Regions from separate parts of the Streptosporangium sp. H13245 genome, predicted to be linked through region 1. Evidence: riboswitches for the same ligand, from Rfam matches in the RefSeq annotation. Region 1 holds a riboswitch; each other region holds the start of a gene.
The links. Region 1 has a riboswitch for S-adenosylmethionine ahead of ACW9TB_RS11455 (aminotransferase class V-fold PLP-dependent enzyme). Riboswitches for the same ligand answer to the same signal wherever they lie in the genome.
Positions count from the first base shown of each region.

Region 2: it holds a riboswitch for S-adenosylmethionine, as region 1 does, so the genes downstream of both, thrC (threonine synthase) here and ACW9TB_RS11455 (aminotransferase class V-fold PLP-dependent enzyme) in region 1, are expected to answer to the same signal.
Region 3: it holds a riboswitch for S-adenosylmethionine, as region 1 does, so the genes downstream of both, ACW9TB_RS29335 (glutathione S-transferase C-terminal domain-containing protein) here and ACW9TB_RS11455 (aminotransferase class V-fold PLP-dependent enzyme) in region 1, are expected to answer to the same signal.

Region 1 covers NZ_JBSZKT010000004.1:360,547-366,910, reverse strand. The annotation lists gene ACW9TB_RS11465 (acyltransferase family protein) at 80-1,192, opposite strand; gene ACW9TB_RS11460 (NADH-quinone oxidoreductase subunit D) at 1,372-2,556, opposite strand; gene ACW9TB_RS11455 (aminotransferase class V-fold PLP-dependent enzyme) at 2,574-3,881, opposite strand; SAM riboswitch class IV at 3,934-4,049, opposite strand; gene ACW9TB_RS11450 (TerC family protein) at 4,281-5,108, shown strand; gene ACW9TB_RS11445 (cytochrome P450) at 5,284-6,364, shown strand, end outside.
Region 2 covers NZ_JBSZKT010000011.1:26,325-32,688, forward strand. The annotation lists gene ACW9TB_RS18970 (alpha,alpha-trehalose-phosphate synthase (UDP-forming)) at 1-510, opposite strand, end outside; gene ACW9TB_RS18975 (RNA polymerase sigma factor) at 750-1,307, shown strand; gene ACW9TB_RS18980 (S1 family peptidase) at 1,511-3,028, shown strand; SAM riboswitch class I at 3,172-3,314, shown strand; gene thrC (threonine synthase) at 3,329-4,609, shown strand; gene ACW9TB_RS18990 (MoaD/ThiS family protein) at 4,632-4,907, shown strand; gene ACW9TB_RS18995 (cold-shock protein) at 5,255-5,455, shown strand; gene groL (chaperonin GroEL) at 5,966-6,364, shown strand, end outside.
Region 3 covers NZ_JBSZKT010000028.1:96,730-103,093, forward strand. The annotation lists gene ACW9TB_RS29320 (ABC transporter permease) at 1-190, opposite strand, end outside; gene ACW9TB_RS29325 (ABC transporter substrate-binding protein) at 195-1,835, opposite strand; gene ACW9TB_RS29330 (FAD/NAD(P)-binding protein) at 1,895-3,652, opposite strand; gene ACW9TB_RS29335 (glutathione S-transferase C-terminal domain-containing protein) at 3,649-4,584, opposite strand; SAM riboswitch class IV at 4,626-4,738, opposite strand; gene ACW9TB_RS29340 (DUF402 domain-containing protein) at 4,791-5,312, shown strand; gene ACW9TB_RS29345 (ABC transporter permease) at 5,416-6,168, opposite strand; gene ACW9TB_RS29350 (ATP-binding cassette domain-containing protein) at 6,161-6,364, opposite strand, start outside.

The DNA.
Region 1 (6,364 bases):
CGAGGCGCGTGCGCCCGATGTCCGGTCGGCTCGACGTCCACGGCTCCCGGCCGCCATCCGTCGCCGAGGTGCCGTCGCGCTAGCGTCGGCGCCTCGCCGTCCACTGGCGTCCGAAGAGCATGATGACCGGAAGCGTGCAGACCAGCGCCCCGGCGACGGCCAGGGGGCGCTCCAGCCACCAGAACAGGTCCGGCCGTACCCTCTCGCCCGGCCCGCCGCCCGCCAGCCACCAGGTCAGCGCCACCCAGATCGCCATGCCGGTCGTGTGGAACAGGAACAGCGGGAGCGCGAACCGGTTGACCATCTCGTTCACGCGCTGCCACCTGGGGCGTTCGAGCAGGCGTTCCATGGAGGGCCTCAGCACCTCCACCAGGCCGATCTGGAAGATCAGCAGCGCCACGATGACGAAGGTGGGCGGCGCCATGTTGGACAGCTTGTCGCCGGGGACGCCCACCATCGAGCCCGGGTAGATGCCCGAATAGACCAGGCCGAAGAGGGCGAACAGCCCGGTCCACAGGATGGCGACGTCGAAGCGGCGGGGAAGCGCCACCACCCTGTCGTAGAAGAATCCGGCCTGGTGGGCCAGCCCCCAGACGATGATCATGTTGAGCCAGCCCGCGGCCTCGTACCCGTAGCGCAGCCGCAGCACGTCGACGACGAGCGCCGCTCCCGCCAGCCAGATCAGGGCCAGTACGTCGTAGTGCCGGTGCAGCCAGAGCGAGATCGGCAGCAGGGCGATCAGCACGAGGTAGACGCCGATGAACCAGAGCGGGCTGATGACGAGCAGGACCACGCGGTCCATCCACTCGATCCCGAACGCCCACGTCACGATCACGCCGAACACGATCCAGGTCCCGGCCAGCGCGAGCGCGGGGATCGCGAGGCTCCGGATGCGCCGCCACACGAAGGTGCCGATGCCGACCCCGCGCTCGCGGGCCCGGTTCCACGACAGCAGGTGGACGTGTCCGCCCACGTAGAAGAAGAGCGGCAGCACCTGCAGCAGCCAGGTCAGGATCCACAGCCCCGAGGTGAAGCCCAGCGGGCTCGTCGGCGAGGGGCCGTCAGGCCCCCACTGCAGGATCGTGAACGCCCAGTGCCAGACGACCACGACGATCAGGCTGAAGGCGCGCAGCCAGTCGACGTACCGGTCCCGCCGCGGCCCGCCCGCGACCGCGGGAGCCCCGGGCGGCACGGAATCCGAGGGCGCGGCGACTCCGGAAGAGGGTGCGACGGCTCCGGAAGAGGGTGCGACGGCTCCGGAAGGGGTTTCGGGGGTTTCCAGGGATGGCGGCGTCGAAGGGGAAGGCGGCGTCGAAGGGGTCGCCCTCTCCTGCTCCCCACCGGGTTCGATCATGCGGTTCCAACCGTGCCTTACTTGTCGATGTCGCCGACGACGAAGAACATCGAGCCCAGGATGGCCACCATGTCCGAGACCAGGTGGCCGGGGAGCATCTCCCGCAGCACCTGGACGTTGTTGAAGGAGGCCGAGCGGAGCTTCATCCGCCACGGCGTCTTCTCCCCGCGCGAGACCAGGTAGTAGCCGTTGAGGCCGAGCGGGCTCTCCGTCCAGGCGTAGGTGTGGCCCTCGGGCACCTTCAGCACCTTGGGCAGGCGCTGGTTGACCGGCCCCGGGGGCAGGTCGAGGAGCCGTTCCACGCAGGCGTCGGCCAGGTCGAGGGAGACCTTCACCTGCTCCAGCAGCACCTCGAACCGGGCGTGGCAGTCTCCGGCCGACCGGGTGACGACCTTCACCGGCAGCTCGCCGTAGGCGAGGTACGGCTCGTCCCTGCGCAGGTCGACGTCGACGCCGGAGGCGCGGGCGATCGGGCCGCTCACGCCGTACTGCATGATCGTCTCGCGGTCGAGGACGCCCACCCCGCGCGTGCGGGCGAGGAAGATCTCGTTCCCGGTGACCAGGTTCTCGATGTCGGGCAGCCGCCGCCGTACGTCGGCCACGGCCTGGGCGACCCGGCCCGTCCACCCCTCGGGGATCTCCTCCTTGAGGCCGCCGACCCGGTTGAACATGTAGTGCATGCGCCCGCCGGAGATCTCCTCCATCACGGCCTGGAGGGTCTCGCGCTCCCGGAACGCGTAGAAGACCGGGGTGATCGCGCCCAGCTCCAGCGGATAGGACCCGAGGAACATCAGGTGGCTGAGCACCCGGTTGAGCTCGGCCATCAGCGTGCGCGTCCAGACCGCCCTGACCGGCACCTCCATGCCGAGCATCCGCTCCACCGCGAGCACGACGCCCAGCTCGTTGGCGAACGCCGACAGCCAGTCGTGCCGGTTGGCCAGCACGATGATCTGCCGGTAGTCGCGCACCTCGAAGAGCTTCTCGGCCCCCCGGTGCATGTAGCCCACGATCGGCTCGGCCGCGCTGATCCGTTCGCCGTCCAGCGTGAGGCGCAGCCGCAGCACGCCGTGCGTGGACGGGTGCTGCGGCCCGATGTTGAGGATCATGTCCTCGGTCGCGAGCTCCTTGCCGTACGCCCCCCGCACGGCCTCGGCGCCCGCGCCCATCCCCACGCTCAGCTCACGGGGCGCGCCTTCAGTCATAGGGCCATGCTGTCACGTCAGCCGCGCGAGGCAAGATCCCGCAGGGCGCCGATCAGCCGGTCGACGTGCTCGGAGGTCGTACCGATGCCGATGGAGGCGCGGACGGCGGAGGCGGTGACGTCGTCGCAGCCGCCGTCCTTGGCGCCCAGCAGGTGCCGTACGAAGGGGTGGGCGCAGAACTTGCCGTCGCGGACGCCGATGCCGTAGTCGCCGGACAGGGCCTCGGCGACCTCGCGGGCGGTGAAGCCGTCCACCACGAAGGAGACGATGCCGACGCGCGGGTGGTCCGGGCCCCACAGGGACAGCTCGTGGACGCCGGGGATCGAGGCGAGGCCCGCGCGCAGGCGCCCGAGGAGGCGCTCCTCCTCGCGGACCAGCGGGGTCCAGCCGGTGGCGGTCAGGGCGTCGCAGGCCGCGGCGAGCGCGACGGCGCCCAGCACGTTCGGGGTCCCCGCCTCGTGGCGGGCCTCGGGGTCGTCGTGCCACTCGGTGCCGTCGTCGTTCACGGCCTTCACCGCGCCGCCGCCCCGCAGGTACGGCTCGGCCTCCGCCAGCCAGTCGGAACGGCCGATCAGCGCGCCGGTGCCGAACGGCGCGTAGAGCTTGTGGCCGGAGAAGACCACGTAGTCCAGGTCGAGCGCCGTCAGGTTGAGGCGGCGGTGCGGGACGAGCTGCGCGGCGTCGACGAGGACGCGGGCCCCGTGGCGGTGGGCGATGTGGGCCAGCGCGGCGATCGGCCAGAGCTCCCCGGTGACGTTGGAGGCGGCGGTCACGACGAGCAGCTTGGGGCCGTCGATCGAGGCGAGGGCGTCGTCGGCGGCGCGGACGGCCTCGCCGGGGAAGGCGGGGGCCGCGAGCCGCACGACCCGCTCCCAGGGCAGCAGCGAGGCGTGGTGCTCGGTGTCGAAGACCACGGCGGTGGTGCCCTCGGGCAGGCTGCGGGCGAGCAGGTTGGTCGCGTCCGTGGTGTTGCGGGTGAAGATCACCGAGTCGTCGGGACGGGCGCCGACGAAGGCGCGCACCGTGTGCCTGGCCTGCTCGTAGCGGGCCGTGGTCAGCTGGGACGCGTACCCGGCGCCGCGGTGGACGCTGGAGTAGGCCGGGAGCGCGGCGGCGACGGCGGCGCTCACCGGCTCCAGACAGGGGGCGCTCGCGGCGTAGTCGAGGTTGGCGTAGCGGACGAGCCTGCCGCCCCTGACCGGGACCTCCAGGTCCGAGCCGAGCACGGTCGGGATCGGCCGGTCACCGGACACGTGGCTCTCGGGGACGGTCACCGGGTCGGCGGCGGGGGTCGCGGGGGTGCTGAAGATCGTCAGGGTGGACACGCCATGGCTCCTTCGAGGTCATCGGACCCCAACCCATGGCATAGGTGCCTGGAGCCCGCGCTTGCCCGGCACACCTCGTGCCGGACCAGGTCCTCACCCGGGGCACCCCGCCGCGGACGCGAGGGTTGCCGGCCAGCGAGCCGGGGCTTGTCACTGGCACTCATGACCTACGGGGGAACTATAACCGACGCCCCGCGGTGCCCCGCAAGTCCGAAACGTGATCAACCCGATATCGGGCCGGGGCGGGCACTTCCGGGAGCGTCCGGCGAATTCACAGCGAAGTGTGATGACGGGGAAGGAACTCAGAGCGTTCCCCGGTCGTCCTGGCAGTCAGCCGAAGAAGCGTTCGGGCAGTTGGCCGACGGTGTGTTCAAGCGCCGACCGACGAAGGAGAAAGCAATGGACTGGGTGACCAGCCCGGAGATATGGATAGGGTTCTTCACCCTTGTCGCCCTGGAGATCGTCCTGGGAATCGACAACATCATCTTCATCTCGATCCTGGTGGGCAAGCTCCCGCCCGAACAGCGCGACAAGGCCCGCAAGCTCGGCCTTGCCGTAGCCCTGATCAGCCGCCTCCTGCTGCTGCTGGCGCTGTCGTGGGTGGTGAGACTCACGGAGCCGATGTTCGAGGTCTTCGGCCAGGGGATATCGGGGCGCGACCTGATCCTGATACTCGGCGGCCTGTTCCTGCTGGGTAAGAGCGTCCACGAGATGCACGGCAGCCTGGAGGGAGATTCCCACCACTCCGAGGGCAAGGTCGCCTCGTCCTTCACCTCGGTGATCATCCAGATCATGATCCTCGACGTCGTCTTCTCGCTCGACTCGGTGATCACCGCGGTCGGCATGGTCGACGAGCTGGGCGTCATGATCGCGGCCGTCATCGTCTCGGTCATCGTGATGCTGGTCGCCTCCGGGCCGATCAGCCGCTTCGTGGACCGGCACCCGAGCATCAAGATGCTCGCCCTGTCCTTCCTGGTGCTGATCGGCGTCGTGCTCATCGCCGAGGGGTTCGAGCAGCACATCTCCAAGGGCTACATCTACTTCGCGATGGCGTTCTCGCTGCTGGTGGAGCTGCTGAACATCCGGATGCGCGGCAAGGCGAAGCGGAAGCCGGTCGAGCTGCGCGCCCGCTACGAGGCCGGGGACCAGCCCGGCCCGGAAACCCCGGCGGGCCGGGCGGACGGGCCGGTCGAGGAGAGGAGGCCGGACGAACGGGCAGGCTCCTAGCGCGGGGTCCACATCCACGGCGTCTCCACGGGAAGCCGGTTCCTGAGACAGGATCCGCGTCCACGGCGTCACCTGCGCGATAGCCCAGGGGAAGCCGGGATCCATGGCGTTACCAGCGCGATGGTCCAGAGAAAGCCGAACGGGCAGGCTCCTGGCGCGGGATTACGATGCTTACGTGCGCTTTGATCCCTGGAATCCGGAATTCGTCGCCCATCCCTACGACGTCTACGACGAGCTGAGGCGGGAGCGGCCGGTCAGTTTCTTCGAGCCGACCGGCCAGTGGCTGGTGGCCAGGCACGCCGACGTCAACGCGTTGTTGCGGGACCGCAGGCTCGGCCGCTCCTACCTGCACGTGGCCTCGCACCGGGAGTTCGGCAGGCCGGACGACCCCGGGTTCCAGGACCCGTTCTGGCGGGTGATCAGGGCGGGGATGCTCGACGTCGAGCCGCCGGTGCACACCAGGCTCCGGCGGCTGGTCTCGAAGGCGTTCACCCCCCGCATGGTCCAGGCGCTCCGTCCCAAGGTCGCCCGCATGGCCGCGGAGCTGGTGGACGTCTTCGTCGAGCGCGGCGGAGGAGACCTGATCGCCGAGGTCGCCGAGCCGCTCCCGGTCACCGTGATCGCCGAGATGCTCGGGGTCCCCGAGGCTGACCGGCACTTGCTGCGGCCCTGGTCGGCCGACATCTGCGGCATGTACGAGCTCCAGCCGTCGGTCGAGGCCCAGCGCACGGCGGTACGGGCGGCCGAGGAGTTCTCCGCCTATCTCGTCGAGCTGGCCCGCGCCCGCAGGGCCGACCCCGGTGACGACCTGATCAGCGCGCTCGCCCTGGTGGCCGACGAGGGCGACCGGCTCACCGAGGAGGAGCTGGTCGGCACCTGCGTGCTGCTGCTCAACGCCGGGCACGAGGCCACCGTCAACGTCACCGGCAACGGCTGGTGGTCGCTGTTCCGCAACCCGGCCGAGCTGGAGCGGCTCCGCGCCGACCATACCCTGCTGCCCACGGCGGTCGAGGAGCTGATGCGCTGGGACACCCCGCTGCAGATGTTCGAACGCTGGGTGCTGGAGGACATCTCGGTGGGCGGGGTCGACATCCCGCGCGGCACCGAGGTGGCACTGCTGTTCGGCTCGGCCAACCGCGACCCCGAGGTCTTCGCCGACCCCGGCCGCCTGGACGTGGGCCGGGCCGACAACCCGCACATCTCCTTCGGCGCCGGTATCCACTTCTGCCTCGGGGCGCCGCTGGCCAGGGTCGAGC
Region 2 (6,364 bases), on a different contig from region 1:
CCGCAGGTCGGGCCGCTCCCCCCTGAGCATGGCCGGGACCAGGCTCAGGTGGTAGTCCTGCACCATCACCCGCGCCCCGTGCGAGCCCTCCTCGGCCAGCGCCATCGCGAAGGCCTCGTTGTAGGCCTGGTACGACTCCCACTCCCTGCGGAACCTGGCGTCGAAGAACGGCCTGTTGGGGGTGTCGTAGAGGAGGTGGTGGACGAACCAGAGGGTGGAGTTGGCGACCGCGTTGTAGGCGCGGTGGAAGGTCGCCGGGGGGATGTGGAGCATCCGCACCGCCCCGGTGTCGTAGCCCGCCTGGTCGATCCTGCCGCCGGGCGCCAGCCGTACGGCGCCGCGGTCGCCGTCGGACAGCGCCGCGCAGACCCACAGGACGTTGAGGTCCTTCGCGACCTCCGACAGGCCGGAGACCAGGCCGCCACCTCCCCTGCGCATGGACAGCGAGCCGTCCTCGGAGAGGGTGAAGGAGACGGGGCCGCGGTTGGAGGCCACCAGGATCGCGCTCATGAGATCCCTTCACTGGCTAGGGACACGCCTGTCCTGAAGGTTAACCGGCACCTCACCGGGCTGTCCTCGCTCTTCAGGTCAACGAAAGAATGGCGTTCATCGAATTGTGTCAGCTCTTGTCAGCAGGTGAAGTGATGAGCCCCGCTGTATCCCTCTTTTTGTGGCGGGGAGGGAGGGACACCGTCCGAGGTCCCGACCATAGGATGTCCAACGACCGTGACCGCTGATGGGGGCCTGTGATGGCGCTGGACGAGACGACCGAGGACCTGGCCCGATCGGCCGCCCAGGGAGACCACCGCGCGCTCGGTGAGCTGCTGAAGCGGATCGAGCCCGCCGTGCTCAGGCACTGCGGCCGGATCCTCCCCTTCCGGCAGGACGCCGAGGAGGCATGCCAGGACACCCTGCTCGCGGTGGCGCGCAACATCGGCCGCTTCGAGGGGCGTGCCCGGTTCAGCACCTGGCTGCACATCGTGACCGCCAACTGCGCCAGGACCACCTACCGCTCGCTGAAGCGCCGCGCCGCCGAGCAGAGCTCGGACGAGCTGCCGCTGCAGAAGCCGGACGTCGCCCGGGTGAGCGTGATCGCCGGGTCCCGGCTCGACCTGCTCGACGCGATGGAGGCGCTGGAGGCCGAGAAGCCCGAGCTGGCCCAGGCGCTGGTGCTGCGCGACATCTGCCAGCTCGACTACAACGAGGTGGCCGAGCAGCTCAAGATCCCGCTGGGCACCGCCAAGTCACGCATCCACCAGGCGCGCAAGTACGTCCAGGGAGCCCTGGGCGACGCCTACGGCTTCTGATCCTTTCCGAGGATCCTTTCCGAGACGGGACCCGTGCGCGGCCCGGGAAAGCGGGGCCGATCGGCCGGTGGGCACCCTCCGCGTGGCGTACGGTCCCGGTGGCCTCACCTGATTTAAGGTGGCGTTGCCCGCATCGCGTGACCAAGCGATGACATGTGGTGATCCCCCTCGCGCTTCGCAGGCAGAGGTCGAGGAGAGCCCGCATGTTCCGCAGACACGTCGTCGTCACGGGATGCGCCCTGATCTTCACCGCACTCGCCCTGGCCGCCGTACCGGCGGGTGCCGGACGCGAGGTGGACGCACAAGCCCCGCCCGCCGTCGCGGGCGCGTCGGTGGCGCGGCAGCCGCCGCCCGGCATGTTGGAGGCGATCGAGCGGGGCCTGGGGCTGACCCCTGTCCAGGCCCAGGCGCGGCTGCTCAACGAGATCCGCCTGAGCCCGATCGCGGCACGGCTGGGCAGGAGGCTCGGCCATCGTTTTGGCGGAGCCTGGCTCCGGGGAAACAGCGCGCACACCCTGGTGGTGGCCACCACCGCTCCCGCCGACATCCCCGCGATCCTCGAAGCGGGAGCCCTGGCCGAGGTCGTCCCCAGGTCGCTGGAGCGGCTCGCCGCGATCAAACAGAAGATCGACGACGCCCTGCCCCCGAAGCCGCTCGTGTCGAGCGCGCGCTTCGTCGACGTGAAGAGCAACAAGGTGGTCGTCCTCTCCCCGAAACCCGAGAACGCCCAGAACTTCGTCGAGAGCGCGGGCGTGGACACGGGCGCGGTGGTCGTGCTGCCCTCCACCGAGGTTCCGCTGCCCCTGCACGACCTGGTGGGCGGCAACGCCTACTACATCGGCGTCGTCAGCCGCTGCTCGATCGGTTTCCCCGTGATCAGGGGCACTCACAACGGCTTCGTCAGCGCCGGGCACTGCGGCAGGCCGGGCGACGCCACGACCGGCTACAACCGGGTCGTCCAGGGTGTCTTCCAGGGCTCCTCCTTCCCGGGCGACGACTACTCCTGGATCGAGACCAACGCCCACTGGGCGGCGACCCCGGCGGTGGACAACGGCGCGGGCGGCACCGTTCCCGTCGCGGGCGCCCGCATCGCCATCGAGGGGGCCTCGATCTGCCGGTCCGGATCCACCACCGACTGGCACTGCGGCCTCGTCCAGCAGCGCGACGCCAGCGTCACCTATCCCCAGGGCACCGTCTTCGGCCTGACCCGGACCAACGTCTGCGCCGAACCCGGCGACTCCGGCGGCGCCTTCATCTCCGTCGACCAGGCCCAGGGGGTCACCTCCGGCGGCTCGGGCAACTGCGGCCAGGGCGGCACCACCTACTTCCAGCCGGTCGGCGAGATCCTCACCGCCTACGGCCTGGACCTGAGGACCACCGCGGGCAACCCGCCGCCACCGGTCACGGGCACCTGCACCGGCTTCCCGTACACCCGGAGCGGCACCCTGGCCACCGGCCGGTCCGTCTACCGGCCGGGCGGCCGGTACTACGCGTCGACCGTCACGGGTCTTCACACCGCCTGCCTGGACGCCGGTGACGGCACCGACTTCGACCTGTACCTGCAGAAGTGGAGCGGCGGGAGCTGGCTGATCGTCGCCACCTCCGACGGCGCGGGTCCCGACGAGAGGATCTCCTACACCGGTACGGCCGGTTACTACCGCTACCGGGTGCTCGCAGCGACCGGTTCCGGCCCCTACACCCTGGGGTACAGGACACCGTGACCCGTCCTCGCGACCTGGGCCCCGAACCCGCCGGTTCCGCTGGATAACACGTCAAGTCTCGCCCAGTGAGACAAGAGGTCAGGAGGACGGCGGGGCGAGGTAGAGTGCTTAGGACCTGCGCGTCAGGTTTCCAACTGAATATTTGCTCATCCAGAGGGGTGGAGGGACCGGCCCTGCGAAGCCCCGGCAACCATCCCGGTTCAAGACTCGTGATCTGAACGAGGTCGGCCGGGACAGGTGCCAATTCCGGTCTGTGACCAGGGTGGTCCGCAGACGAAGATGAGGGAAAGGCCTCGCTTCATGGCGCTCGCAACCACTGAGAACACCTCCTCCTCCGCTCGTGCCGACGACCGGCGCTTCGGCCCCGCCGTGGCCCTGTCCTGCCGGGAGTGCGGTGCCCGCTACGACCTCGGTCCCGACTTCGCCTGTACGGAGTGTTTCGGGCCCCTTGAGATCGCGTACGACTTCGGGCGTGTGACCCGGGAGCGGATCGCCGAGGGGCCGACCAACATCTGGCGCTACCGCTCGCTGCTGCCCGTCCCCGCGGACGTGGCCTCCAAGCCCAACATGGCGCCCGGCTGGACCAAGCTCGTCAACGCCGGAAACCTCGCCCGCGAGCTGGGCATCCGCTCCCTGCACGTGAAGGACGACTCCGGCAACCCCACGCACTCCTTCAAGGACCGCGTGGTGGCTATCGCCGTCGAGGCGGCCAGAAACTTCGGTTTCCACACCCTCTCCTGCTCCTCCACCGGCAACCTGGCCGGTGCCGTGACCGCCGCCGCCGCGCGGGCCGGGCTGGACGCCTGCGTCTTCATCCCCTCCGACCTCGAACAGGCAAAGATCGTCATGGCCTCCGTGTACGGCGGCAGGCTCATCGGCATCGAGGGCACGTACGACGACGTGAACCGCTTCTGCTCCGAGCTCATCGGCGACGAGCTGGGCGACCAGTGGGGCTTCGTCAACGTCAACCTCCGGCCCTACTACGCGGAGGGGTCCAAGACGCTGGCCTACGAGATCGCCGAGCAGCTCGGCTGGCGCGTCCCCGACCAGATCGTCATCCCGGTCGCGTCGGGCTCGCAGCTCACGAAGGTCGACAAGGGCTTCAAGGAGCTGATCGCGCTCGGCCTCGTCGAGGACAAGCCCTACAAGATCTTCGCGGCCCAGGCCGAGGGGTGCTCCCCGGTCTCCGCCGCCTACAAGGCGGGCCACGACGTGATCCGCCCGGTCAAGCCGGACACGATCGCCAAGTCGCTGGCGATCGGCAACCCGGCCGACGGCCCGTACGTCCTGGACATCGCCCGCCGCACCGGCGGCGCGGTCGAGGACGTCACCGACGCCGAGATCGTCGACGCGATCCGGCTGCTGGCCAGGACCGAGGGCATCTTCGCCGAGACCGCGGGAGGCGTCGTCGTCGGGGTGCTGCGCAAGCTGGTCGCCTCGGGCACGCTCGACCCCGACGCCGAGACCGTGGTCCTCAACACCGGCGACGGTCTCAAGACCCTCGACGCGGTAGCCGCGGAGGCACGCCCGACCGCGGTGATTCGGCCTTCTCTTGACGCATTCCGTGCGGCTATCGCCTAGAAATCGTGAAAGGTACTGAATTATGAGCGTTTCTGTGCGGATTCCGACGATTCTCCGGACTTACACCGATGGTGCCGCCGAGGTGAACGGAGAGGGGGAGACCCTGCGCGATGTTCTTCAGAAGCTCGACGCGGACTTCCCGGGGATCGGTGCCCGGATTCTTGATGAAGCGGGAAAGATCCGACGTTTTGTCAACGTCTATGTGGGGGATGAGGACGTCCGTTTTGTTGACAACCTCGACACGGCCACGCCCCCCGGCGTTCAGGTCTCCATCATCCCGGCGGTGGCCGGAGGCTGATTCTCCCGCCCTCGCGCGGCCCTGACCGCGCCGCCCCGCCCCCTGTGGGCTCGCGACTTCACGGCACCCACCCGGCTCCGGCCGGGTGGGTGCCGTGTTTTATGACACAAGCTCATATTTGTGGCGCGGATGAATAACGTGACCCTTAACTAACTAATAGTGATGGTGAAACTCTGCTCTCGTACAGAAAGCTCTAGTAAAGAGGTAGTTTGGTGCTTGACTCTGTTGCCCTACCGCTTCCCACAGGTATGGTCGGAACGATCGACGGAGCGAAGTCCGCCCCGGAGATTGAGGACTTCGCGAGAGGAATGGGCGTCGTCCTATAAGACCAGTAAGAGGAGTCGCAAGTGGCGCAGGGCACCGTCAAATGGTTCAACGCGGACAAGGGCTACGGCTTCATCGCGGTAGACGGTGGTAAGGATGTGTTCGTCCATTACTCCGCGATCATGATGGATGGCTACCGTGCCCTCGAGCAGGGCCAGCGGGTCGAGTTCGAGATCACCCAGGGTCAGAAGGGCCCCCAGGCGGAGTCCGTCCGGGCGGTCTGACGTAGCCGTTACGTGAATTCGCAGGGAAGAGCCGGTGGATCCCGAGGTATCGCAGTCCGCTGGATCCTGACCGCCTAGGCCCGGCTCGCCCCCCAACCGGCGAGCCGGGCCTTCGCGTTGCACGGGGCGCGCCGAGGTCGCCCAGGGCGTACGGGCGCGCGGGGGAAGAGAGTGCCGGGCGCGGCACGGGACCCGTCGTGACGACACGAACCCCCGAGGTGGCGCGGGCCGCGCGCCGACGATGACATGCCGCGTACGCCGACGTGACGCGGGATCTACGGTGGCATGACGCGGAGCTGAAGCCCCCTCCGCCCGCGGCCCAGGTCAACGGATCGTGGCTTGCACTCGTTGGGGTAGAGTGCTAAACAGATTGTTGGCACTCGCGCATAGAGAGTGCCAATCCTGGATCGAGGCGATGGGGCCCGCCGAACGGAGTCGTGGGCCCACATGCCGTCGCGGGCGTCGGCTCGGTCCGGTGTAAGCCACCCTGTCTCTGGGAGGTCTAGCCGTATGGCAGCCAAGATGATCGCGTTTAACGAGGACGCCAGGCGCGGTCTCGAGCGTGGCATGAACCAGCTCGCGGACGCCGTCAAGGTGACCCTCGGCCCCAAGGGCCGCAACGTCGTTCTGGAGAAGAAGTGGGGCGCCCCCACCATCACCAACGACGGTGTCTCCATCGCCAAGGAGATCGAGCTCGAAGACCCGTGGGAGAAGATCGGGGCCGAGCTCGTCAAGGAAGTCGCCAAGAAGACCGACGACGTCGCTGGTGACGGCACCACCACCGCCACCGTGCTCGCTCAGGCTCTCGTACGCGAGGGTCTCCGCAACGTCGCCGCCGGCGCCAACCCGATGTCCCTGAAGAAGGGCATCGAGGCCGCCGTCGAGCGCGTGTCGGAGGAGCTGTCCAAG
Region 3 (6,364 bases), on a different contig from region 1:
CGGGGGTGTCGAGGCCGCCGTCGCCGATCAGCACGTCGATCGTGTCGCCGGGGGCGAGCAGCAGGGCGAGGTAGGCCCCGGTGGCGGCGGCCCAGAGCACGGCGACGCCCGCTCCGAGCCGCCGGACCACCGGGCCGAGCCACCCGGCGGCGGCCAGCCCCCGCCGCCGGGTGAGTGTGAGAGTGCTCACGTGTTCACGTCCCTATCCGGACGTCGTAAGCACTGTTGGGGGTGCCGGAGACCGGCTCGAAGGTGATCCCGGTGACCCCGGCGCCGTAGGCGACCTGGTCGGCGGGAACGTAGATCGGGAGCAGGATCGCCTCGTCGGTGACGACGGTCTTCTGCACCTTCGCGTAGAGCTCCTTGCGCTCGGCGAGGTCGGAGGTGGCCGACGCGTCGGTGAGCAGCTTGTCCAGCTCCGCGGTCCCGAACCTGGTGCGGTTGATCGCGGCGTCCTTCGCCAGGATCAGGTTGAGCGCCGCCCCGGCGTCGCTGTCGCCGCGCGAGTTCTCGAAGATCTCGTACTCGTTCTCGTCGACGGCCTTCTGCGCGGTGCCCTGGTCCACGATCTTGACCTGGAAGTCGATCCCCGCGCTCTGCTTGACGGCCGCCTGGACGGCCTGGGCGAGGATGTCGCGGCGGTCGCGGACGAACGGCGCGGCGTTGACGGTCCGCACGGTCAGCCTCCTGCCGTCCTTGACCCGGAAGCCCTCGGCGTCACGTTCCTTCCAGCCCGCCTCGTCGAGCAGCTGGTTGGCCCGCGCGGGGTTGCCGCCGAAGGTCTTCTCCAGTGAGGGGTCGTAGAACTGCGGGCTGCCCTGGCCGATGACGCTCCAGGCCCGCTTGGCGGTGCCCTGGTAGACGGAGTCGAGCACGGCGTCCACGTCGACGGCGTCGCGGAACGCCTCACGGACCCGCTTGTCGTCGAACGGGGGGCGGGAGGTGTTGAAGTAGTAGGAGAACGCGCTCCCCGAGTTGAGGCTGGTCTCCAGCTTCAGCGCGGGGTCGCTCCTGATGAGGCCGATCTCGGTGGCGGGCACGCCCTCGATCACCTGCACCTGCCCGGAGGTGAGCGCGCCGACCCGGACCGCCGCCTCGGACAGGAAGCGGTACGTGATCTCGGCCAGGTGCGCCGGTCCCTGGTGGGCGGCGCCGGTGGGCGGCCAGTTGTAGTTCGGGTTGCGCTTGTAGTGGACCTCCTGGCCGGGGGTGAACCGGTCGAGGACGAACGGCCCGGTGCCGACCACGTCGACGCCGCCCGCCTTGAGATCCTTGGCGTTCTTCAGCGACTTCGGGGAGACCTGGCCCGCGTACGGGGAGGAGAGGAAGTCCAGGAACAGCCCGTCGGGGGCCTTCAGCGTGACCTTCAGGGTGTACGGCGCGGTCGCCTCCGCCTTCTCGAAGTTGCGCAGCTGGATGGCGCTGACCGCGGCGTTGTAGCCGGGCGAGACGAGCTGGTCGAGGTTGGCCTTCACCGAGGCGGCGTCGAACTTCTCACCGTCGTGGAAGGTGACGTCGTCGCGGAATTCGAAGGTGTAGGTCAGCCCGTCCTCGGAGACCTTCCAGGACGTGGCCAGCCACGGCAGGAACTCGCCGTTCCTGCCGCGGGCGATCAGCGCGTCGAACTGGTTGTGGACCAGGAGGCGGGCCTTGTTCTGGCCCCACTGGTGCGGGTTGAAGGTGATCGGCTGCGTCTCCACCGCCCACACGAGCGACCCTCCGTCGCCACCGCCGCCCTCGGCACCGGCCGCCGCGCCCGGGGCCCCGTTCCCGGCCCCGCACGCCGTGAGCGCCAGCACCCCGGCGAGCGTCAGGGCGCCCCATCGCAACTTCACGTTCTTCTCCTCGCGCTTTCTCACTACTTGGTTCCGTACGACGTGCCGGTCGGAGCGCTTCATGCGACGTGCCGTCTTGTCTGGGTTCCGGCGGCCTCGGACAGCACGATCCGGGCGAGGGCGTCGGCGTGGCGGAAGAGCGGGGCGTCGAGGCGGGGCCTGGCGAAGCCGCCGGTGGCCCGGCCGCCGACGACCCAGGGGCCGAAGGCGAACCTGCGGGGATGCGGGGTGCCCGACCTGTCGAGCAGGCGGCGGTCGGCGGGCCGTACGTTCACCAGGCCGGACTCCTCGTCGAGCTCGCCGCGGTCGCGGAGCGCGGCGATGAGCGGGTCGACGGCCCGGCTCACGCTGGGCGCGGGCAGCCGGGCCTCGACGAGGGTCGTGGCCGTCACGCCGCCGGGCACGGTGGGGCTCTGGGCCCGCCAGTGCCCGTCGTGGTGGTCGACCTTGAGGTTCGCGCCGAGGAAGGTGACCACCCCGGCCCTGGCCAGGGCGCGCAGTTCCTCCAGCCGGGGTCCCGGCGGGCCGCTGGCGACGTAGCTGAAGAACCCGCCGAACCACGGGTCGGAGACGCCCAGCTCGGCGAGGACGCCGTAGACGGAGATCAGCCCGAGGATCATGGCGTGGTCGGCGCTGTGCGCGGGGTCGGAGCGGCGCTCCAGGTCGGCGGCGAGGTAGCCGTGCATCCACTTCTGCAGACCGGCCTGGTCGCCGAACCGGATGCCGTCCAGCGGCCGGTCGAACCGGTCGAGGTCGAGCCGGTCCAGGTGCCGGGGCACGGTCTCGCGGATCAGCTTGCGCATGCCGAGGCTGCGCCACTCCTCGGCGGCGAAGCCCTCCTCGAACTCCTCCCAGCCCAGCCTGGCGCGCCTGGGGTGGGCGGTGATGAGCTCGCGGTAGTACGCGAAGGCCAGCTCCTTGGCGACGAGCGGCCACACGTCCCGGCGGAAGTGCCACGGCCCCTCGCCCAGCGCCTCGCGGGTGAGGAAGCGCGGCACCGGCGGGCGGGCGCCCGCGAAGGGGTAACCGGTCTTGGAGTGGTACGGCACCCCGCGCCGCGACCCCACCCGCAGGAGCGGCTCGCGCCCGCTGGGCAGGTAGACCAGCTCCCCGTCGTACTCGCGGACGAACCGGCCGCCCCTGCCCGAGGTGAGCAGCACCATCAGGTCTATGAAGGCCAGCCCCATCCCCCGCATGATCACCGGTTCCCCGGCGGGGATGTCGTCCAGGTCGAGGTCCGCCGCGTAGCCGGTGGGCAGGTAGCGCAGCCCCTCGCTCGCGGCCAGACCGGCGAGCGCGTTCTCCTCTCGCGTCGGGGTCACGTCGCCGTGTCCCTGGGCCAGGATCACCGCGTCGGCCTCGATGGTCCGGCCGCCCTCCAGGGTCACCGCCTGGCCGCCGGGGACGTCGGCGAGGTCGACGGCGCGGGCGGCGTGCACGTGCACCCGGACACCGCGCGGCGCGGTCGCCACCGCGTGCCGGAAGACGTGGGAGAGGTAGCCGTTCTGCGCCGGGCGGGAGGCGAACCTGCCGGGGTCGCCGCCGAGCCAGTCGGCCAGCGTGGGCCCGGGGCGGATCGGCCCCTCGCACCGTACCGACTCGTCGGTGAAGAGCGTCACGTCGGCCGCGGCGGAGTTCATCCAGAGCAGGTCCGGCTGGTCGCGCCGCCAGACGCGCCCGCCCCCCGGCGGGTGGGGGTCGATCACGTGGACGTCCAGCGACGGCCAGCCGAGCAGGTCGGTGGCGTTGGCGCAGATGCGCTCCACCAGGCAGGTGCCCGTCGGGCCCGCGCCGACGACGGCGATCGAGGCGCTCATACGGCGGCTCTGCGATGCGGCTGGTCCCAGTCGGCGTGCAGCGGCTCGACCGGGATCCGCCAGGCGTCCGTCTCGCTCCGCCGGTGGGAGATGACGGTGAAGTCGGTGTTCTCGCGGAAGGCGGGGTGGGCGTACAGGTCCCTGGCGTAGGCCCACAGGTTGGGGAAGGCGGTCAGCGGGCGCTCGCTGATCCTGGCCGCCGGGTTGTCGCTCAGGTCGAAGCGGAGCAGGGTCGGCCAGAGCCGCACGTCCGCCTCGGTGATCCCCGAGCCGAACAGGAACCTGCGGTCGGCCAGCCGGGCGTCCAGCTCGTCCAGGAAGGCGACCACGGTCCCGCGCGCCTCGGTGTACGCGGCCTCGGTGGTGGCCGACGCCACCCGGCCCGCCGCCGTGTTGACGATGTCGTAGATCCTCGTGTTGAGCTCGTCGATCTCCGGCCGGAGCTCCTCGGGGTAGAGGTCGGCCTCGGGGTCGCCGCCGAACCGGGTGGCCAGGTCGATCGTGATGTCGGGGAAGTTGTTGCTGACAATGCGGCCGGTCGTCCTGTCCCACAGGACCGGCACCGAGACGTGCCCGTCGAAGCCGGGCTCGGTCGCCTCGTACGCCTGCCGCAGGATGGTGAACCCGTTGACCGGGTCGGCGCCGCGCCGCTCGCGGAACGCCCACCCGCGCCCGTCGCGCTCGTCGTCGACGTAGGAGAGCGAGACCACGTCCTGGAGTCCCTTGAGGGAGCGCACGATGGCCGCGCGCTGCGCGTACGGACAGACGGCCGCGACGTAGAGGTGGTAGCGCCCCGGCTCGGCGGGGAAGGCGGATGTGCCGATCCGTCCCTGGAAGGGGTAGCGCGGGCCGGGCCTGCCACCGGGCCGGTAGTGGCCGTGGGTGTCGAGGTCGACGGGGCTCGCGTGGTTCAGTGTGCTGGTCTTCGGCATCTGACGCTCCCGGGCATGTCTCGGTGACCCCCGTGAAGGGGTCCGCGCGCTTGCGGCACGCCCACCGTGCCGCCTGGTCTCCCCCGGGGGCACCCCGCCGCGGTGCGAGGGTTGCCGGTCAGTCAGCCGGGGCTTCGCACTGACACTCTTAACCTATTTAGAAGGTAGGAAATACATAGATCTCTGTCAAGCCTTAATGTCGGGGAATGTCCTATGAGAGCGTGAACGTGGTCTACCGCAAGTACGACGGCTCGCTGCACTGGCACCACCGCGGCCTGTTGCTCGGGGAGGACGAGCACGGGGTGTGGACGGGGTGCGTGGCCAACTCCAGCGGCCACAAGGGGGACGGTCCCGCGGTCGCCTGGCCGCACCCGTTCGTGATGCTCTTCCCCCGCGACGCCTGGTGGACGGCCGCGTTCAACACCGCCCCGCACAAGCACGAGATCTACTGCGACATCTCCACGGTGCCGGAGTGGAGCGACGGCGAGGTCACCATGGTCGACCTGGACCTCGACGTGATCCGGACCCGCCGCAACCTGCTGAAGGGCCGTCCGGGCCGGGTCTTCCTGGACGACGAGGACGAGTTCGAGGAGCACCGGGTCACGTACGCCTACCCGCCCGACGTGGTGGAGAGCGCCCGCGCCTCGGCCGCCTGGCTGATGGAGGCCGTCACCGCCCGCACCGCCCCCTTCGGGGACGCGCCGCACTGGCTCACCCTGGTCAGCTGAGCCCGGGCCCCTCGAAGCGAATCCACCGCGCCCCGGTCTCCGGGGCACGGTGGGGTCCATCCCGTACGGACCGCCGCGCCGCGCCGAGGGCGGTCCCGCGACCTCAGCGGGTACGGCGGCGGAACAGCCCTCCGGAGAGGACCGCCGAGACCAGCAGGAAACCCGCGCACCAGGCCAGCGCCTTCCACGGGTCGCCGCCCACGGGCCGGTCGAGCAGCAGGCCGCGTACGGACTCGATGATCGGCGTGGCCGGCTGGTTCTCCGCGAACCCGTGCAACCACGTGGGCATGGTGTGCACCGGGACGAAGGCGCTGCTCGGGTAGGGCAGGAACATCACGAGGAAGGTGAAACCGCCCGCCGCCTCCGGCGTCCTGGACAGCAGGCCGACCACGGCCGAGACCGCGGAGATGGCCAGGACGAACACCACCAGGATCCCCACCGTCGCGGCCCAGCCCGCCAGTCCCGCCTCCGGCCGGAAACCGAGCAGGAACGCGACGGCGAACACGACGGCGAGCGAGGCGAGGTTGCGCACGGTGCTGGCGGCCACGTGCCCGCCCAGGAACGCCCCGCCGCCGACGTCCATCGACCTGAACCTGTCGACGATCCCCCGGCTCATGTCCTGGCTGACGGCGACCGCGGTGAGCGAGGCGCCGTAGGAGGCGCACATGACGAGGATGCCGGGGACGGCGTAGGTGACGTAGTCGACGCCGGTCTGGATCGCGCCGCCGAGCAGATAGACGAACAGCAGCATGACCAGGACGGGCATCAGGAACGAGGTGAGCAGCGCGTCGAGGTTGCGCAGCGACAGGCGGACGGCACGGCCGGTCATGACCGGCCAGGCGACGAGGTCAGACACCGGCCCGCTCCCTGTTCGTCAGGGCGAGGAACGCGTCGTCGAGCGTGGCTCCTCGCACGGTGAACCTCTCGACCGCCGAACGCCCCGGGTCCACCTCGTCCAGCAGGGCACGGATCTCCGCGGCACTCCCGCCGGTGGCCGCCCCGACGGTCAGCCTGGCGAGATCGGCGTGGACGGCACGGGCCCCGAGAAGGCG